2 regions of the Brachybacterium phenoliresistens genome follow, and region 2 is predicted to be linked to the other one. Evidence: predicted binding sites of a transcription regulator. Region 2 holds the regulator's gene; the other holds the start of a gene.
The links. The regulator LexA, encoded in region 2, represses DNA repair genes until DNA is damaged. The targets are predictions, from matches to a motif close to TCGAACANNTGTTCGA.
Positions count from the first base shown of each region.

Region 1: a site for LexA is predicted at 2,756-2,771, ahead of ABD234_RS09315 (HNH endonuclease signature motif containing protein). Genes of this name have one in related genera too.

Region 1 covers NZ_BAAAOW010000003.1:370,978-379,558, forward strand. Annotated here, with positions in the region: gene ABD234_RS09310 (helicase-associated domain-containing protein) at 1-991, shown strand, start outside; gene ABD234_RS09315 (HNH endonuclease signature motif containing protein) at 957-2,606, opposite strand; gene ABD234_RS09320 (hypothetical protein) at 3,223-3,489, shown strand; gene gndA (NADP-dependent phosphogluconate dehydrogenase) at 3,608-5,071, opposite strand; gene ABD234_RS09330 (hypothetical protein) at 5,357-6,283, shown strand; gene ABD234_RS09335 (DNA repair helicase XPB) at 6,353-8,011, shown strand; gene ABD234_RS09340 (LapA family protein) at 8,094-8,581, shown strand, end outside.
Region 2 covers NZ_BAAAOW010000002.1:311,524-320,104, forward strand. Annotated here, with positions in the region: gene hflX (GTPase HflX) at 1-1,106, shown strand, start outside; gene ABD234_RS05870 (ATP-dependent DNA helicase) at 1,260-3,278, shown strand; gene lexA (transcriptional repressor LexA) at 3,385-4,071, opposite strand; gene ABD234_RS05880 (LysM peptidoglycan-binding domain-containing protein) at 4,252-4,632, shown strand; gene nrdR (transcriptional regulator NrdR) at 4,667-5,134, shown strand; gene ABD234_RS05890 (HelD family protein) at 5,292-7,529, opposite strand; gene ABD234_RS05895 (proteasome assembly chaperone family protein) at 7,678-8,581, shown strand, end outside.

The DNA of each region.
Region 1 (8,581 bases), on a different contig from region 2:
CCATCCGCTGGTCCCCCGCCCCGTGCTCGAGCAGGAGGTCACGGCGTTCCGCCAGGAGGCGGCGGCGCTGGGCCTGGTCCTCGCGGGGGTCCTGTCCGAGCTCGGGGCCGCGCTCGCCGAGGTGGAGGGGCTCCCGGAGGCGGAGGCCGATGCGCGTCTGGTCGAGGCCCTGGCCCGCCATGCCCCGGCGCCGGTGGACGAGGTGCTCCTGGACGCGGACCTCACCGCGGTCATCCCGGGGCGGCCGTCCCCGCGGCTGGCCGTGCTCGAGCAGTGGACGGAGCCGGTCTCCCGCGGAGGAGGGCTCACGCTGCGGTTCACCCCGCAGTCCGTGCGCCGCGCCCTGGACGCAGGGGCGGATCCCGATGCCCTGCAGGAGATGCTCGCCGAGGCGTCCCGCACCCCGGTGCCGCAGGCCTTCGAGATGCTGCTGCGCGATGAGCGCCGTCGCCACGGCCGGGTCGCCGTGATCCCGGCGGTGACCGCCGTCTCGGCGGAGGCGGAGGTGCTCTCGATCGTGGTCTCGCATCCGGAGGCGGCCTCGCTGGACCTGCACCGCATCGCTCCGACCGTCGCGGTGACGATGTCCGGGCCGGCCGCGGTGATGCGCGCGATCGAGCGGACCGGGCTGTCGGGGGTCGCGGTGGGACGCGACGGCACGGTCAGCGCGCCGGAGCGGATCCACCGCCTGCCCGGCGCCCACCGGGAGGACACGACGGACATCGGCCCCGAGCTGCCGCTGGATCCCGCCGAGGCCGTGCTGCGCATCCGGGCGGCCGATGCGGGCGAGACCGCCGTCCCCGTGGCCGATCGCCTGCTCGACGCCATCGCCCGCAGCGCCGAGCTGCGGATCGGGATCGTCGACGGCCGCGGCGGCATCGCCGTGCGGCAGGTCCTCCCCCTCGCCCTGGACGGCGGCCGGCTGCGGGCCCGCGACGCCGCCGACGGCGAGGAGTTCACGGTGCTCGTGCACCGTGTGACGCTGGGGTGACCTGGCCGGGGCCTCCGCCGCCGGCGCCGGGGTCGGGGCCGGGGCAGCCCCCGGCGCCGTCACCACCGCCACCGCCGACGTCATCGTCATCACTGCCGGGACGGGGTCCGTCGCCGGGACCGTCCGCGCCGGGCGGCGGATCGTCGGGCTCGTCGTCCTCCGGGATGGGGCGGCCGAAGTGGCGGCAGTCCGCGTCGCACAGGGCGTGGGCATGGTGGAGGAAGTGCTGTTCGAGCACCTTCACGGTCATCGTCCCGATGAGGTCCACGTCGTCGAGGACGTCGCGGACGGCGTGGTGCCCGTCCCGGTTCCCGATCAGCCACCGGGTCCTGCCCGGGCCCACCGTGCCGTCGGCCGTGGCGCCCTCCGCACCGGTGGCCGGAGGCAGGCGGTCGGGGTCCAGGAGCCCTTCGGTCTTCTCCTGATGGTGGAACCAGCACAGCCAATGCAGGTTCTCGATCGCGGTCGCCCCGCCCGCCAGGAACTCCTGGATGTGATCGCACTCCGCCGCCAGCGAGGCCGGCCGAGCGCAGCCCGGGACGGCGCACTGCGGCCCGCGCAGGCGCAGGTGCTCCTGCATCGCGGCCGTCGGCCGGTAGGTTCCCGGGGCCAGCGGGAGGAACGCCCCCGTCACCGGATCCGTGAGCACGCGGTACCAGACCTGCTCCCTCCCCGCGAGGGCGCGGGCCAGCTCCGCCGGGACGGGCGTCGTCCCGTCCAGCATCCCGGGGGCCTCGGTGACTCCGAGCATGGTCAGCACCGGCACCGTGAGGGTGACCCGGAAGCGGTCCGCGGGCACGTCCACGCCGTCGGTATCCGGCTCGGCGCGCGTGGCCAGCAGGAACCGCAGCGTCGCCAGGGACATCGGCTTCTCGGCCGAGGCCACGGTCCCGTCGGGGTCCCACGGGACCTCCCCGCCGGTCTGCAGCGCGGCGCGCTGGGCGGCCTGCACCGCCCGCGCTGCGATGTCCAGACGGCGTGCCGCCGAGAGGATCTCGGGCGTCGGGCCGGTCAGCGTCATGCAGGACAGGCCCTCCCCGATCTCCTGGACCGTCACGCTGCGCTCGACCGGGAACGGCTCCTCGTCCTGCTGCTGGAGGGTCTCCGCCCAGGCGACCAGGGCGCGCAGACGCCGCGCGAAGGTCTCCGGCGTCATGTGCAGATCCCAGCCGGCGACGACCTCGTCGATCCCGCGCTGGAAGAGCTCCCGCAGCCTCCGGGTCATCCGCAGCATGCGCCGGAACCACGGCGCCGGGAACTGCGCGCCCTCCAGGCGCACCAGGCAGGAGGGGAAGTTCGTGACCGCGTGGTGGGCGTCGCGGATCTCGTGGACGGACTGGGACTCGGTCAGCCGCAGCGCCTCCGCCGCGATCAGGGCGTTGCAGTCGCCGTCCAGTCCGGGCTCGGGATCCTCGTCCGGGCCGCACCAGAGCATCGACAGCGCCGCGTACTTCTCCGCCAGCCACGGCCCTTCCTTCGCCGCGATGTCCCACACCGCCTTCGCGACCCCGGACAGCAGCGGATCCCCGGCGACTCCCGCCCGGCCCGGCAGCGCCTCGCGCGACACCGTCCGCCGCACCGCACCCCGGCGGATCTCCGCAGGCACCTGGGCCACGAACGCCTCGACGGACGCCGGGCGCGGCGCACGCCCCGGAGCGGCAGAGGCTCGAGCCCGCGAGGCGGCGTCGGACACGCCCGGGATCCGATCCTCCGACATCCCGACCACCCCTCCCCCAGCTCGACGGCAGCCTCGTCGCGGCCATTTCGATTGCCTGTTCGAAACCCAGCCTACACCCCTCACATCGTGAACGGAAGGCATCACACACCCTCTGTGGACAATCGCCGCACTCCCCTCCTCCCCATCCGGATGCCCGCCGCGGATCGGCTCGCCACCTGGGACGTCATGGTGGCCGGAATCCTCACTCCCGAGCGCAGGACTTCCGCACTCATCCTCCCCAGAACCCCTTTTTCCACCATTTCACAGCAGGACTTGACATCGGAAATTCCATCCATCGGGAACAATCGTCCGCCTGTCCGCTGCGCGATCGTCCCCCGCCGCGCTCCCGCTGACCTCCCGATGGCCTCCCGATCAGGCGTCCATGGGGACTCCTCCCCATGGGCTCAGGACCTTCTCAGGGTTATGCTCAGGTACTGCGCCGAGCGGACCCGAGCCACGGCGACTCACAGAGCCAGAGCGGCAGGCTCGCCGCCCGACCCTGAAGGGACCAACCATGACCAACTTCTCCCCCTCCGCCGACATCGAGTCCATCAAGAAGAAGGCCCTCATCGTCACGATCGTGGGCTTCGTCTGCGGTGGCGTGCTTCCCGGCATCCTCGGCCTCCTCGGCTACCTCAAGGCCGACACCGAGCCCCTGACCGCCCAGAAGTTCACCAAGTGGGCGTGGATCGTCCTCGTGATCTGCTGGGTCCTCGCGATCATCCTGATCATCGTCCAGGTGGTGCTGGTCGCCTCCGTGGGCACGATGTCCACGTACTGACCGCACGACGGCAGACAGAAGAGCCCGGACCTCAGCGGTCCGGGCTCTTCTCATGCTCCGGGGCCTCGCGGGAGGCCCGGCGCCCGGGATCCCGCAGGGGACCCCGGGCAGGGGTGTATCAGGCGTCCTGGTTGGTCTCGCGACGATCCTCGGACCACTCGACGTGGAAGGTGCCCTCGCCGTCGACGCGCTTGTAGGTGTGCGCGCCGAAGAAGTCGCGCTGCGCCTGGACCAGGGCGGCCGGCAGACGCTCGGCGCGGACCGCGTCGTAGTAGGACAGGGTCGAGGAGAACACCGGGACCGGGATGCCGTTGGCGGCGGCGAAGGCCACCACGCGGCGCCAGGCCGGGATGCACTTGGTGATCTCGGCGGTGAAGTACTCGTCGGCCAGCAGCAGCGGGAGGGTCGCGTTGCGCTCGTACGCCTCCGTGATGCGGTTGAGGAACTTCGCGCGGATGATGCAGCCGCCGCGCCAGATGCGGGCCATGGCGCCCAGGTCGATGTCCCAGCCGTACTCCTGCGCACCGGCGGAGATCTCGTCGAAGCCCTGCGAGTAGGACACGAGCTTCGCGGCGTACAGCGCCTTCTGCAGGTCGTCGATGAAGGAGGCCTCGTCCAGGACGGCGAGGTCCTGGGTCTCGGCCGGGAGGACCGCGCGGCCGGCCTCGCGCTGCGGCACGGAGCCGGAGACGGAGCGGGCGAAGGTGGCCTCGGCGATGCCGGTGACCGGGACGCCCAGGGAGAGCGCGGTCTGCACGGTCCAGGCGCCGGTGCCCTTCTGGGCGGCCTGATCGAGGATGACGTCCACGAAGGCCTTGCCGGAGGTGGCGTCGGTGTGGTGGAGGACCTCGGCGGTGATCTCGATGAGGAAGGACTCGAGGTCGCCCTTGTTCCACTCGGCGAAGACGTCGCCGATCTCGGAGGCGGGCTTGCCCAGCGCCTTGGACATGAGGTCGTAGGCCTCGGAGATGACCTGCATGTCGGCGTACTCGATGCCGTTGTGGACCATCTTCACGAAGTGGCCGGCGCCGTCGGCGCCGACGTGGGTGCAGCAGGGGACGCCGTCCACGTGCGCGGAGATCTTCTCGAACATCGGGCCGAGGCGGTCGTAGGACTCCTTGGTGCCGCCGGGCATGATGGACGGGCCGTTGAGCGCGCCCTCCTCGCCGCCGGAGACGCCGGTGCCCACGAAGTGCAGGCCCTTCTCGCGCAGCGCGGCCTCGCGGCGGCGGGTGTCGGAGAACAGGGCGTTGCCCGCGTCGACGATGATGTCGCCCTCCTCCATGTGCTCGGCGAGCTCATCGATGACGGCGTCGGTGGGGCCGCCGGCCTTCACCATGATGATCGCGACGCGCGGCTTCTGCAGCGAGGCGACGAAGTCCGCGGTGGACTCGGACGGGAAGAACTCGCCCTCGTCGCCGTAGGAGTCGATGACCTTCTCGGTCTTGCCGACGCTGCGGTTGTGGATCGCGACCTTGAACCCGTTGCGCGCCAGGTTGCGCGCGAGGTTCGAGCCCATCACCGCCATACCGGTGACGCCGATATCGGCAGCGTTGGCGGGGGATGCGGCGAAGGTTGCCATGGATTCTCCTTGGGTCGAGGACCTGTCGGCGGGGTGCACGGAGGTGTGCCGGCGTCGTTCCGCACGGCGGCACCCCGGCCATCGGGCCCCATTCTAGGTTCCCCGGTCGCCGGGAGGGGCTGGCGCCCATGTCGGGCCCATCCCGTGAGATCCCGCGACCCCGTCCGCACGCGACGATGCAGGCGGGGGCGGCGTCGCGGCGGGCGGATGCGGTTTCGCGCGCGCGAGCGCGCGCCGTAGTCTGTGGCGGACCTCTCCCCTGGACACGTTCGATCAAGGACACGCATGAGCTCCGCATCCCAGCCGCCGCAGTTCGGCCAGCCCTCGGCCGGCGACCCCTATGCCCAGCCCGCCCCGTCCCCGGCTCCGGGGACCGCCGGGAACGACCCCTTCGCCCCGCCCGCCGCGGGCTCGCCGTACGCCCAGCCGGGCCCCGGCTCCCCGTACACGCAGCCGGCCCAGCAGGCTCCCGCGCAGCCCGGCGGGGCGCCGCGCCCGGCCCCGGGCACCTCGCTGGGCGACGACATCAGCGCCGGGTTCGGCTTCGCGTGGAACACGCTGCGCACCAACGTGGCGGCGGTCGTCGTCCCGGGCGTCGTCTACGGCATCCTGATGGCGGTGATCACGGGCATCGCCATGGCCGCGATGTTCGGCATCATGGCGGCCGTCTTCGCGACCATGACCCCGGGGAGCGAGCCCGACGAGTCCGTGATGGTCGGCGGCATGCTCGGCGCCTATGCCGCCTTCTTCGGGATCCTCCTGCTCCTGGTGCCGGTCACGGTGGTGTGGGCCTCGGGCGTCTACCGCGTCGGGCAGAGCATCCTCGAGCTGCGCCGCCCCACGGTGGGCCAGGGCTTCATCGGCACCGGCCGCGTCGTCCTGACGTTCCTGCTGACGGGGCTGATCGTGCTCGTCGGCAGCGTGCTGTTCTACCTCCCGGGCCTCGTGGCCGCTCTGCTGCTGCTGTTCGCCCCGGCCGCCGCGTCGCGCGGGGCCTCGCCGGTGGAGGCGATGAAGGAGAGCTTCACGCTGGTCAAGAACAACATCGGCGCCTCGCTCGTGGCCTACCTCGTGCTGATGGCGATCTCGTACGTCGGCGGGATCCTGGTGGTCACGCTGGTCGTGTCGATCCCGCTGGGGTACCTGTTCACGCTGGGGATGTACGAGCGCCTGAGCCGCCGCGAGCTGCCCGATCCGGAGGCCGCCCGCTGACCCGGTCGGCGCCGATGATCTGATCACCTCCCGGGGGCCGTCGCCCATCGCACGCCGTAGCCTGGTGCGATGACCGACGGCCCCCTCATCGTCCAGAGCGACAAGTCCCTCCTGCTCGAGGTGGGGCATCCGCAGGCGCAGCAGGCGCGGGCCGCGATCGCCGCCTTCGCCGAGCTGGAGCGCTCCCCGGAGCACATCCATACCTACCGGATCACGAACCTGGGGCTGTGGAACGCGCGCGCGGCCGGGTTCGACGCGGAGAGCGTCGTGGCGGCCCTCGTCGAGAACTCCCGCTACCCCGTCCCCCACGCCCTGCTCATCGACGTCGCGGACACGATGGACCGCTACGGCCGCCTGCAGCTGCGGGCCGATGCCGCGCACGGCCTGGTGCTGCACGGGCTGGACCGCGCGGTGCTCGAGGAGGTCGTCCGCTCCCGCCGGATCGCCGGCATGCTCGGCGCCCGGATCGACGAGCGGACCGTGGCAGTCCATCCCTCCGAGCGCGGCGCCCTCAAGCAGGCCCTGCTGAAGATCGGCTGGCCCGCCGAGGATCTCGCCGGCTACGTCGACGGCGAGTCCCATCCCATCGGCCTCGCGGAGGACGGCTGGCAGCTGCGCCCGTACCAGGCCGAGGCCGTGGACGCCTTCCGCCACGGTGGCAGCGGCGTGGTCGTGCTCCCCTGCGGCGCCGGGAAGACGCTGGTGGGGGCCGGGGCGATGGCGGCCATGGGCCGCACCACGTTGATCCTCGTGACCAACACCGTCTCGGCCCGGCAGTGGCGGGCCGAGCTGCTGGCCCGCACCACCCTCACCCCGGAGGAGATCGGCGAGTACTCGGGGGCGAGCAAGGAGATCCGGCCCGTCAGCATCGCCACCTACCAGGTGCTCACCACCAAGCGGAAGGGCGTGCATCCCCATCTGGAGCTGATGAGCGCCCGCGACTGGGGACTCATCGTCTACGACGAGGTGCATCTGCTGCCGGCGCCGGTGTTCCGGATGACCGCGGACCTGCAGGCCCGCCGCCGCCTGGGCCTGACCGCGACGCTGGTGCGCGAGGACGGCCGCGAGGACGAGGTGTTCTCGCTCATCGGCCCCAAGCGCTACGACGCCCCGTGGAAGGACATCGAGAGCCAGGGCTACATCGCCCCGGCCGAGTGCACCGAGGTGCGAGTGGACCTGCGCGAGTCCGAGCGGATGGCGTACGCGATGGCCGAGCCGACGGACCGGGCCCGGCTGGCGGCCTGCCACCCCCGCAAGGTGGACGTCGTCGAGCAGGTCTCCCGGCGCCATGTGGGCGAGCCGATGCTGGTCATCGGCCAGTACCTCGACCAGCTCGAGGAGATCGCGCAGCGCCTGGGGGCCGAGCTCATCACCGGCCGCACCAGCGTGAGGAGGCGCCAGGAGCTGTTCGACGCCTTCCGGGGCGGCGAGATCGACCGCCTGGTCGTCTCCAAGGTCGCGAACTTCTCGATCGACCTGCCGGAGGCCTCGGTCGCGGTGCAGGTCTCCGGAGCCTTCGGCTCGCGCCAGGAGGAGGCCCAGCGCCTGGGGCGGCTGCTGCGGCCCAAGTCCGACGGGCGCTCCGCGCACTTCTACACCGTGGTCACCCGCGACAGCGTGGACCAGGACTTCGCCGCGCACCGCCAGCGCTTCCTCGCCGAGCAGGGCTACGCCTACCGGATCGTCGAGGCCGACGAGGTCGGCCCGGCGCCGCGCGACGCCGTCTGAGGAGCGATGTGAGGACATCGGGGCCCCGGAGTGGCAGGATCGGGAGCGCACGAACCCTTCCCCGAGACCTCAGGAGCCTGCGGTGAACCAGCCGACCGACCCCCGCAACCCCCTCGATCCGGCCGATGCCTCCCGCGAGGACGCGGCCGCGCACCCGATCTCGCGCTCCGCGGACTCCGCCTCGATCGAGTCGACCCCGGCCGATACGGCGGGCCCCGCCGCCCCGCGGCCCGAGGCGGCCCCGCGCCAAGAGCCCGCTCCCCGCCCCCGGCCGGAGCTGCCGCCGGAGGACGACGCCCGCCCCGGAGGGCTGTCCGTCGGCCTGTGGATCTCGCTGATCCTCGGGGCCATCGTGCTGATCCTGCTGCTGATCTTCGTGATCCAGAACAACGTCCCGGCCGGCTTCGAGTACTTCGGCGCGCAGTTCTCGCTGCCGCTGGGCGTGGCGATGCTGCTCGCGGCGATCGCCGGCGCGCTGGTGATGGCGCTGGTCGGGTCGGTGCGGATCATGCAGCTGTCGTGGACGATCCGGAAGATGCGCAAGAACGAGAAGCGCATCCGCTCCGCGAT
Region 2 (8,581 bases):
AGGGCAAGGCGCAGGAGCTGGCCGAGGTCGTCGCCGAGACCGGCGCCGACACGGTGATCGCCGACGGCGAGCTGGCCCCCAGCCAGCGCCGCGCCCTCGAGGACATCGTCAAGGTCAAGGTCGTCGACCGCACGGCGCTGATCCTGGACATCTTCGCCCAGCACGCCAAGTCCCGCGAGGGCAAGGCGCAGGTCGAGCTGGCCCAGCTCGAGTACCTCCTGCCGCGACTGCGCGGCTGGGGCGACTCGATGTCCCGCCAGGCCGGTGGCCGCGTGGCCGCCGGCGGCGCGGGCATGGGCTCGCGCGGACCCGGCGAGACGAAGATCGAGCTGGACCGTCGCCGCATCCGCACCCGGATGTCCAAGCTGCGCCGGGAGATCAAGGAGATGGCTCCCGGCCGCGAGGCCAAGCGGGCCGACCGCAAGCGCCGCGAGGTGCCCGCCGTCGCCATCGCCGGGTACACCAACGCGGGGAAGTCCTCCCTGCTGAACCGGCTCACCGGAGCCGGGGTCCTCGTCGAGAACGCGCTGTTCGCGACCCTGGACCCCACGGTGCGCCGGTCCCAGACCCCGGACGGCCGCGAGTTCACCTTCGCCGACACGGTCGGCTTCGTGCGACACCTCCCGACGGAGCTGGTCGAGGCGTTCCGCTCGACGCTCGAGGAGGTCGGGGACGCCGATCTCCTGCTGCACGTGGTCGACGCCTCGCACCCCGATCCCGAGGGGCAGATCCGGGCGGTGCGGGACGTGCTGGCCGACATCGACGGATTCGACGTGCCGGAGGTGATCGTCCTGAACAAGGCCGACATCGCCGAGCCCGAGACCATCGCGCGGCTGCGCAGCCAGGTCGAGGACTGCATCGTCGTCTCCGCCCGCAGCGGGGAGGGGATCGAGGAGCTGCGCCAGCTCATCGCCGACCGCCTCCCTCGCCCGGAGGTCGAGGTGGACCTGCTCGTGCCGTACACCCGCGGCGATCTCATCTCCCGGGCCCACTCCAGCGGGGAGGTCCTGGACGAGGAGCACCGCAGCGAGGGGACCCGCCTGCATGCCCGGGTCGATGCGGCGCTCGCCGCGGAGCTGCAGGCGCAGGCCGTGCACGTGGCCTGAGAGCCCGCGACCATCCCCGCGCGGCGGGCCCGGGATCCCGGGCCCGCCGCGCGGTCGTCGTGCCGCCGCAGCGCTCCCGGATGTGTCCACGGCGACGCTCCGCACGGCTCTCTCATCCCCGGGCGCGGGCCCGGACGGAGCTAGGCTTGAGCAATGCCCACCGCCCCGGACGAGACCGATGTCGCCATCGACGTGAAGACCCTCATGGCCCGGGCGATCGACGCCATCGGCGGCAGCGAACGCCCAGGTCAGGCGCGGATGGCAGAGGCCGTCGACGTGGCGATGCGCGAGCGGCGGCACCTCCTGGTCCAGGCCGGGACCGGCACCGGGAAGTCGCTGGCCTACCTCGTGCCCGCGCTGCATCACGCGGTCACCGGGGAGCGGCCCGTGGTCGTCTCCACCGCCACCATCGCCCTGCAGAGCCAGATCATCCGCAAGGACCTGCCGCGGATCGTCGAGGCGCTGGCCGATCATCTGCCGCGGCGGCCCACCTTCGCGCTGCTCAAGGGCCGCAGCAACTATCTGTGCAAGCACAAGATGGAGGGCGGGTACCCCAGCGATCTCGAGCCCGGGGCACTGTTCGCGGAGTCCGCCGCCCGCGGGGGAGAGCGCGGCGAGCGGCTGGGCGATCAGGTCAAGCGCCTGCGCAGCTGGGCGGAGGAGACCGACACGGGGGACCGCGACTCCCTCGAGGCGCCCGTCTCCGACCGCGCCTGGCGGCAGGTCTCGGTCACCGGCAACCAGTGCCTGGGGCAGACCTGCCCGCTGGTGCAGTCGTGCTTCGCCGAGCGCAGCCGCGAGGTCGCCCGCGAGGTCGATGTGATCGTGACCAACCATGCCCTGCTGGCCGTGGACGCGTTCGACCGCCACGGGATCATCCCCGAGCACGATGTGGTCGTGCTCGACGAGGCCCACGATCTCGCCTCCCGCGTCACCAGCGCCATCACCGAGCACCTCTCCCCGGGCATGGTGCGCGGCGCCGTCCGCGAGCTGAGGTCGCTGGGGGTGGCCGCCACCGCCCTCGACGACGCCGGGGAGGAGCTGCGCGCGGCCCTGGAGGAGATGCCCGACGGCCGCGTCATCGGCGACCTTCCCGCGCGCATGTCCGATGCGCTGACCACGCTGCGCACCGAGGCGCGCGGGGCGCATGCGGATGCCAAGGAGGCCGGGGACGAGTCGCTCGCGGGGACCGCGGGCGCCCGCAAGGCCGTCCGGTCGATCCTGCAGGAGATCATCGACGTCTGCGAACGTGCCGTGACCCCGGACGAGGACGATGTCGTGGCCATCTCCCGGTCCGATGCGACGGGGCGCACCAGCCTCACCATCGCCCCCATGTCCGTGGCCACGGCGCTGCGCGGAGCGATCCTCGAGGAGCGCACCGCGGTGCTGACCTCGGCCACCCTGGCCCTCGGCGGGCGTTTCGAGCAGCCTGCCGGCGCGGTGGGCCTGCGTGCTGCGGACCGCCAGGACCCGGATCGGCGCGGCGGCGCCCGGAACGCGAGCCATTGGGCCGGCCTCGATGTGGGCAGCCCCTTCGACTACCCGCGCCAGGGCATCCTCTACATCGCCTCGCACCTGCCGCAGCCCGGTCGGGAGGGCCCGTCCCTGGACATGCTCGATCACCTGACCGAGCTCATCGAGGCCTCCCGCGGCGGTGCGCTGTGCCTGTTCTCCTCGCGCCGCGGGGCGGAGCTCGCCGCCGAGCACGTGCGGGCCCGCACGGACCTTCCCGTGGGGGTGCAGGGCGAGGACTCCATGTCCAACCTCGTGCGCGCCTTCGCCGCCGACGATGCGACGAGCCTGTTCGGCACCATCACCTTGTGGCAGGGCGTGGACGTGCCCGGTCGTGCCTGCCGCCTGGTCACCATCGACCGGATCCCGTTCCCGCGGCCGGACGAGCCCCTGGTGGCGGCGCGGCAGGAGCGGATCTCCGAGCGCGGCGGGAACGCCTTCATGTCGATCTCGGCGCAGCACGCCGCCCTGCTCATGGCCCAGGGCGCCGGCCGGCTGATCCGGACGGCGGAGGACCGGGGGATGGTCGCGGTGCTGGATCCGCGCCTGATGACCAAGCGCTATGGCTCGTTCCTGGTGCAGGCGATGCCGCCGCTGTGGCAGACCCGGGACCCGCAGGTCGCGCTCCAGGCCCTCGGTCGCCTCGCCGCGTCCGGCTGACCCCGTGTCCGACTGACCCCGCAGCCGGCTGACCCCGCGGTCGGCTGATCTTCGCGGCCGGCCCCGGAGGGTCGGCCCCCCGGCGGGTGCGGCGCGCAGACGCGTCTCAGACCGCTCGCAGCACCGCCACGACCTTGCCGAGGATCTCGGCGGAGTCGCCGAGGATCGGCGCGAACGACGGGTTGTGCGGCATCAGCCAGACGTGGCCGTCGCGCTGGGCGAAGGTCTTCACGGTCGCCTCGCCGTCGATCATGGCCGCGACGATCTCGCCCTTCTGGGCGACGGGCTGGCTGCGCACCACGACCCAGTCCCCGTCGCAGATCGCGGCGTCGATCATCGACTCCCCGACGACCTGGAGCAGGAAGAGGTCCCCGTCCCCGACGAGCTGCTGAGGGAGGGTGAAGACGTCCTCGACCTGCTCCTGGGCGGTGATCGGCACGCCCGCGGCGATGCGGCCCACCAGGGGGACGGGGACGCCCACGGTGCTCGGCATCGGCTCGCCGGGGGAGAGCTCGGGCTCGCCGCTCTCGTCCGGGAGCACGATCTCCATGGCGCGGGGGCGCTTGGGGTCCCGGCGCAGGAAGCCCTTGCGCTCGAGGACCCCGAGCTGGTGCGCGACGGAGGAGGACGAGGTCAGGCCGACGGCGTCGCCGATCTCCCGCATGGTGGGCGGGTAGCCGTGATCGGCGATCGCGGCGGCGATCTCCTCGAGGATCCGGCGCTGGCGATGGGTGAGGCCCGCCGTCGCGGAGGCGTCCTCCGCCTCCGGGGTGCTGGTGCTGCTCGGCGACATGGCGGGGCCTCCTGGCGTTCGACCGCGGCTTCGGATGTCGGACCCTCCTGGTGGAGTGATCCCACGAACAACAGTAGGCGCTGGAGGCGCTGTCACCAAACATGTGTTCGACATGTTCTTGCGTGTCGCGCCGCGGGGGCCTACAGTCGTACACGTATTCGATCGAACAGGAGTTCGGACATGGCCACGATCCTTTCCCTTCCCACCCGGGATGCCGCCGCCGTCGACGCTACCCCTCGACCGCGTGTTCGACTCGAGCTGACCCGCCGGGGGCGGGTGCTCGTCACCGGGGCCGCCTTCGTCCTCGGCGTGCTCGTCGCCCTCGCGCTGCTCCTCTTCGCCGGCGGCCCCTGGGCCTTCGCCGGTGCGACCGAGCACGGCCCCGTGGTGACGGTCGAGTCCGGGGACACCCTGTGGGCCTATGCCGAGTCCTATGCGCCCGAGGGTGTCGAGCCCCAGGCCTTCGTCGAGGAGGTCCGTCGCCTCAATGGGATGGAGACCCCGCGTCTGACCGCAGGCCAGGAGATCGTCCTGCCGCAGGGGGTCACCGCGCAGAAGTGAGGGCGGCGCGGCGCGCTGCCGGTAGGCTGGACGGGTGCACTGCCCGTTCTGCCGCAATCCTGACTCGCGCGTCGTCGACTCCCGGACCTCTGACGACGGCGCGACCATCCGTCGCCGCCGTCAGTGCACCGCCTGTTCCCGCCGGTTCTCCACCGTGGAGACCGCCTCCCTCTCGGTCGTGAAGCGATCCGGGGTGAGCGAGCCCTTCAGCAGGTCCAAGGTGATCTCCGGGGTGCGCAAGGCCTGCCAGGGCCGGCCGGTCAGCGATGACCAGCTCGCGGTGCTGGCCCAGCGCGTCGAGGACGCGATCCGCCAGCGCGGCCAGGCGGAGATCGAGGCGCACGAGGTGGGCCTCGCGATCCTCCAGCCGCTGCAGGATCTCGACCTGGTGGCCTACCTGCGCTTCGCGAGCGTGTACCAGTCCTTCGAATCGCTGGACGACTTCGAGGCCGCGATCGCGCGGCTGCGCGCCGAGGCGGCCGGGGGTGCATCCGGCGTCTGAGGGGTCCGGATCCGGGAATCGTGCGCGAGCCCGTCCGGTTCATGCATAAGATGTCTGCTGGCGCCTCACGAGGCGCCGACCGGATCGGCGGTCGCGGAGGGGAAGCCGCGGCCGCCGATCCTTCGTCCCGGCCCGGGACGCCCGGGGGGCGGGGCCCTCAGCCCTCCAGGCCGGCCGGCAGCGGTGCCGCATGCACGACGTCCAGCCGCCGCGTCGGGCGGGTCATCGCCACATACAGATCACCGGCCCCGTGCACGCCGTCCGAGACGAGCCGCGCCGGCTCGACCACGACGACGCCGTCGAACTCCAGGCCCTTGGCGTCCTGCGGCGACATCACCGCCACCTCGTCGTCCACGCCCGCGCTTCCCGAGCCCACGCGCGGCAGCCCCTCCTGCGCGCGCAGCGCCGCCACCAGCTCGCTCACCTGATCGGCCTCGACGATCACGGCGATGCGCCCGGTATCGGCCGAGAGCTGGTCGCGCACCGCGCGGACCACCTCGTCGGCGAGCTGCCCCGCCCGCGCAGGGCGCAGCACGGGATCCAGCTCGCCCTCGCGCACGGAGGAGACCGCCGTGACGGGGAGGTCGTGGCGCTCGGCCATGCGCTGGGCGGCATCCATGACCCGTCGCGGGGTGCGGTAGTTGACCGTGAGGTGCTCCACCTGGAGGCGGTCCTCGACATAGGGGGCCAGCACCGCCTCCCAGGAGGAGGTCCCGGCCGCCGAGGAGGTCTGGGCGACGTCCCCGACGACCGTGAAGGACTTGGTCGGGTTGCGGCGCATGAGGGCGCGCCACATCATCGGCGAATGCTCCTGGGCCTCGTCCACCACGATGTGCCCGTAGGTCCAGTCCCGCTCGGACCGCGCCCGTTCGGCCAGCGTGCGGCCGTCGCGCACCCGGGCGACCTGGTCGGCGAGGTCCTCCGCACGGACCATCCCGGAGGTGTCCACGTTCTCCAGGACCTCGCGCGCGTAGCTGACGTCCTGGCTGCGCTTCTCGCGGCGTCGTTCCGCCTCCGCGCGCGAGACCGAGTCGTCCTCGCCCAGGAGCTCGGCGACCTCGTCCAGCAGCGGGACGTCCTCGATGGTCCAGGGGGAGTCCTTGGGGCGCACCAGGTGCTGCAGCATCGCGGGGCGCAGGCTGCGCGGCGCGGCCGCGCGCAGCCGCTCGGGGTGGGCCAGCAGGATCCGCAGGAAGGACTCGGGGGTGTAGGGCATCCAGGCGAGGTTCAGCGCGACGCGCACGTCCCGCTCGGCGCGCAGGTCGGCGAGGATCTGCGGGCGGTCCTCGGGCAGCACTGTCTGCCCGCTCGCCCGCAGCGCCTTCTCGTAGGCGGTGGCCAGGCGGTCCAGGGCGGCGCGCACGAAGACCGCGCGGGCGGCGTTGTGCGGCTTGTGCGAGGCGCGGGCCTCGCGGCGGGCCTCGGCGATGTCCCGGGTCGTGAGCGAGAACCGGGTGCCGTCGATCGTGATCGGCACGTCCTCGTCCGGGACCCGCTGGCGGTTCTTCACGGCGCGCGCGAGCAGCGCCGCCATGTCCGGATGCCCCTTGACCTGCGCGACCTCCGCGGTGTCGTGGAGGGTCGTGCTCACGCCGGGGAACAGCTCGCCCGGGGTCAGCATCACCACGCCCGACTCGCCCAGGCTCGGCAGCACGCGTTCGATGTAGCGCAGGAAGCCGTGCGTGGGCGCCATGATCAGCACGCCCGTGTGCTCGAGCCGGCGACGGTGCGTGTACAGCAGGTAGGCCGCACGGTGCAGGGCGACGGCGGTCTTGCCCGTGCCGGGGCCGCCCTGGACGACCAGCACGCCCCGGTTGGCAGAGCGGATGATGCGATCCTGCTCGCCCTGGATGGTGGCGACGATGTCGCCCATGCGACCGGTGCGCTGCGAGGAGACGGCAGCCAGCAGGGCTCCCTCGCCCTGCAGCACGACGTCCTCGCCCATGGTCAGCACCTCGTGGTCCAGGACGTCGTCCTCGAGGCCGACCACGGTCCGGCCGCGGGTGATGAGGTGGCGGCGCAGCCGCACGTCCAGGCGATCGATGCTGGTCGCCTGGTAGAAGGCGGCCGCCGCGGGGGCGCGCCAGTCCACCAGGAGCTGGTCCCGCTCCGCGGTGAACAGGCTGATGCGGCCGATGTAGTGGCGCAGGCCCTCGTCGGTGTCCAGCCGGCCGAAGACGACGTTGTGGCTCACCGAGCGCAGCAGGGACAGGCGGTCCTCGTACAGGGCCATGAAGGCGTCGCGCTCGGAGCGGTTCTGATGGGTCGAGGCGCTCTGGGATCCCTGGGTCTGCTCGAGGTTCCGTTCGACCTGCTCGATCAGCTCGTCGACGCGGGCGTAGAGCTGGTCCGTGTACGCCTGCTCGGCGGCGATCTGTGCGGTGGTGGCATCCAATGCTGAGGTCCCCCTGAGAGCTGCAGGCCGCGGTCGTGCGTCCGCGCGCGCGAGGGCCGGGACGCCCCGCGCGCGAACACGGTGATCCATTATGGTGGATGCTCCTGGGTGCGTGCGACGCACGCCCCGACCGGCGGAGGAGGTGGACATGCGCGACCCGCGGGATCTGTACTCCTACGCCTCGGCCGATGTCGTGGCGGCGGTGCCGCGCGGCAGGCTGACGCTGGTGCATGCCCTGCCGGGCATGGTCGATGCCGGGAACGCCTGCCGCATCGCCGCGACGTACCTGCGCGATTCCCTGCGGCATGTCCGTCTGGTGACCTTCGAGGCCGATGAGCTCGTGGACTATCGCGGCTCGCGCCCGCAGGCCGTGTTCGACGGCCGGTCCTACGCCTCCGTGGACATCCCCGAGATGGCGCTGTACCTGATGTACGACGAGTCGGATCGTCCCTTCCTGTTCCTGGACGGCCCGGAGCCGGACCTGCAGTGGCAGCGCCTGGCGCAGGCCATCATCGACCTCGTGGAGTTCTTCGAGGTCGATCAGGTCGTGAGCATGGAGGCCTACCCGATGGCCGTCCCGCACACGCGGCCGATCGCCCTCATCGCGCATGCCAACGACGGGTCCCTCTCCTCGGCCGATGCCGAGGGTCAGGAGGAGACGGAGGTGCTGGTCCCGGCGAGCTTCGGCGCTCTGCTCGAGAAGGAGCTGGAGCGGGCCGGCCATCGGGCGATGGGATACGCGGCCCAGATCCCCCACTACCTCACCCGCACCGACTTCCCGGCGGGGGCCCTCGCCCTGCTGCGCCGCGTGAGCGAGGCGGCCGGTCTCGAGCTCCCGCTCGTGGAGCTGGGGGACCTGACCGATGCGGCCTCCTCCGCGCTGGCCGGCACGCTCGAGGGGAACGAGGAGATCGGCGCGGTGGTCTCCGCGCTCGAGGAGCAGTACGACGCGGTCGCCGGGGACGGCTCCGTGCACGGGATCGCCACCACCATGGATCTGCCCACCGCCGACGAGATCGGCGATCACTTCGAGCGGTTCCTCGCGCGCCAGG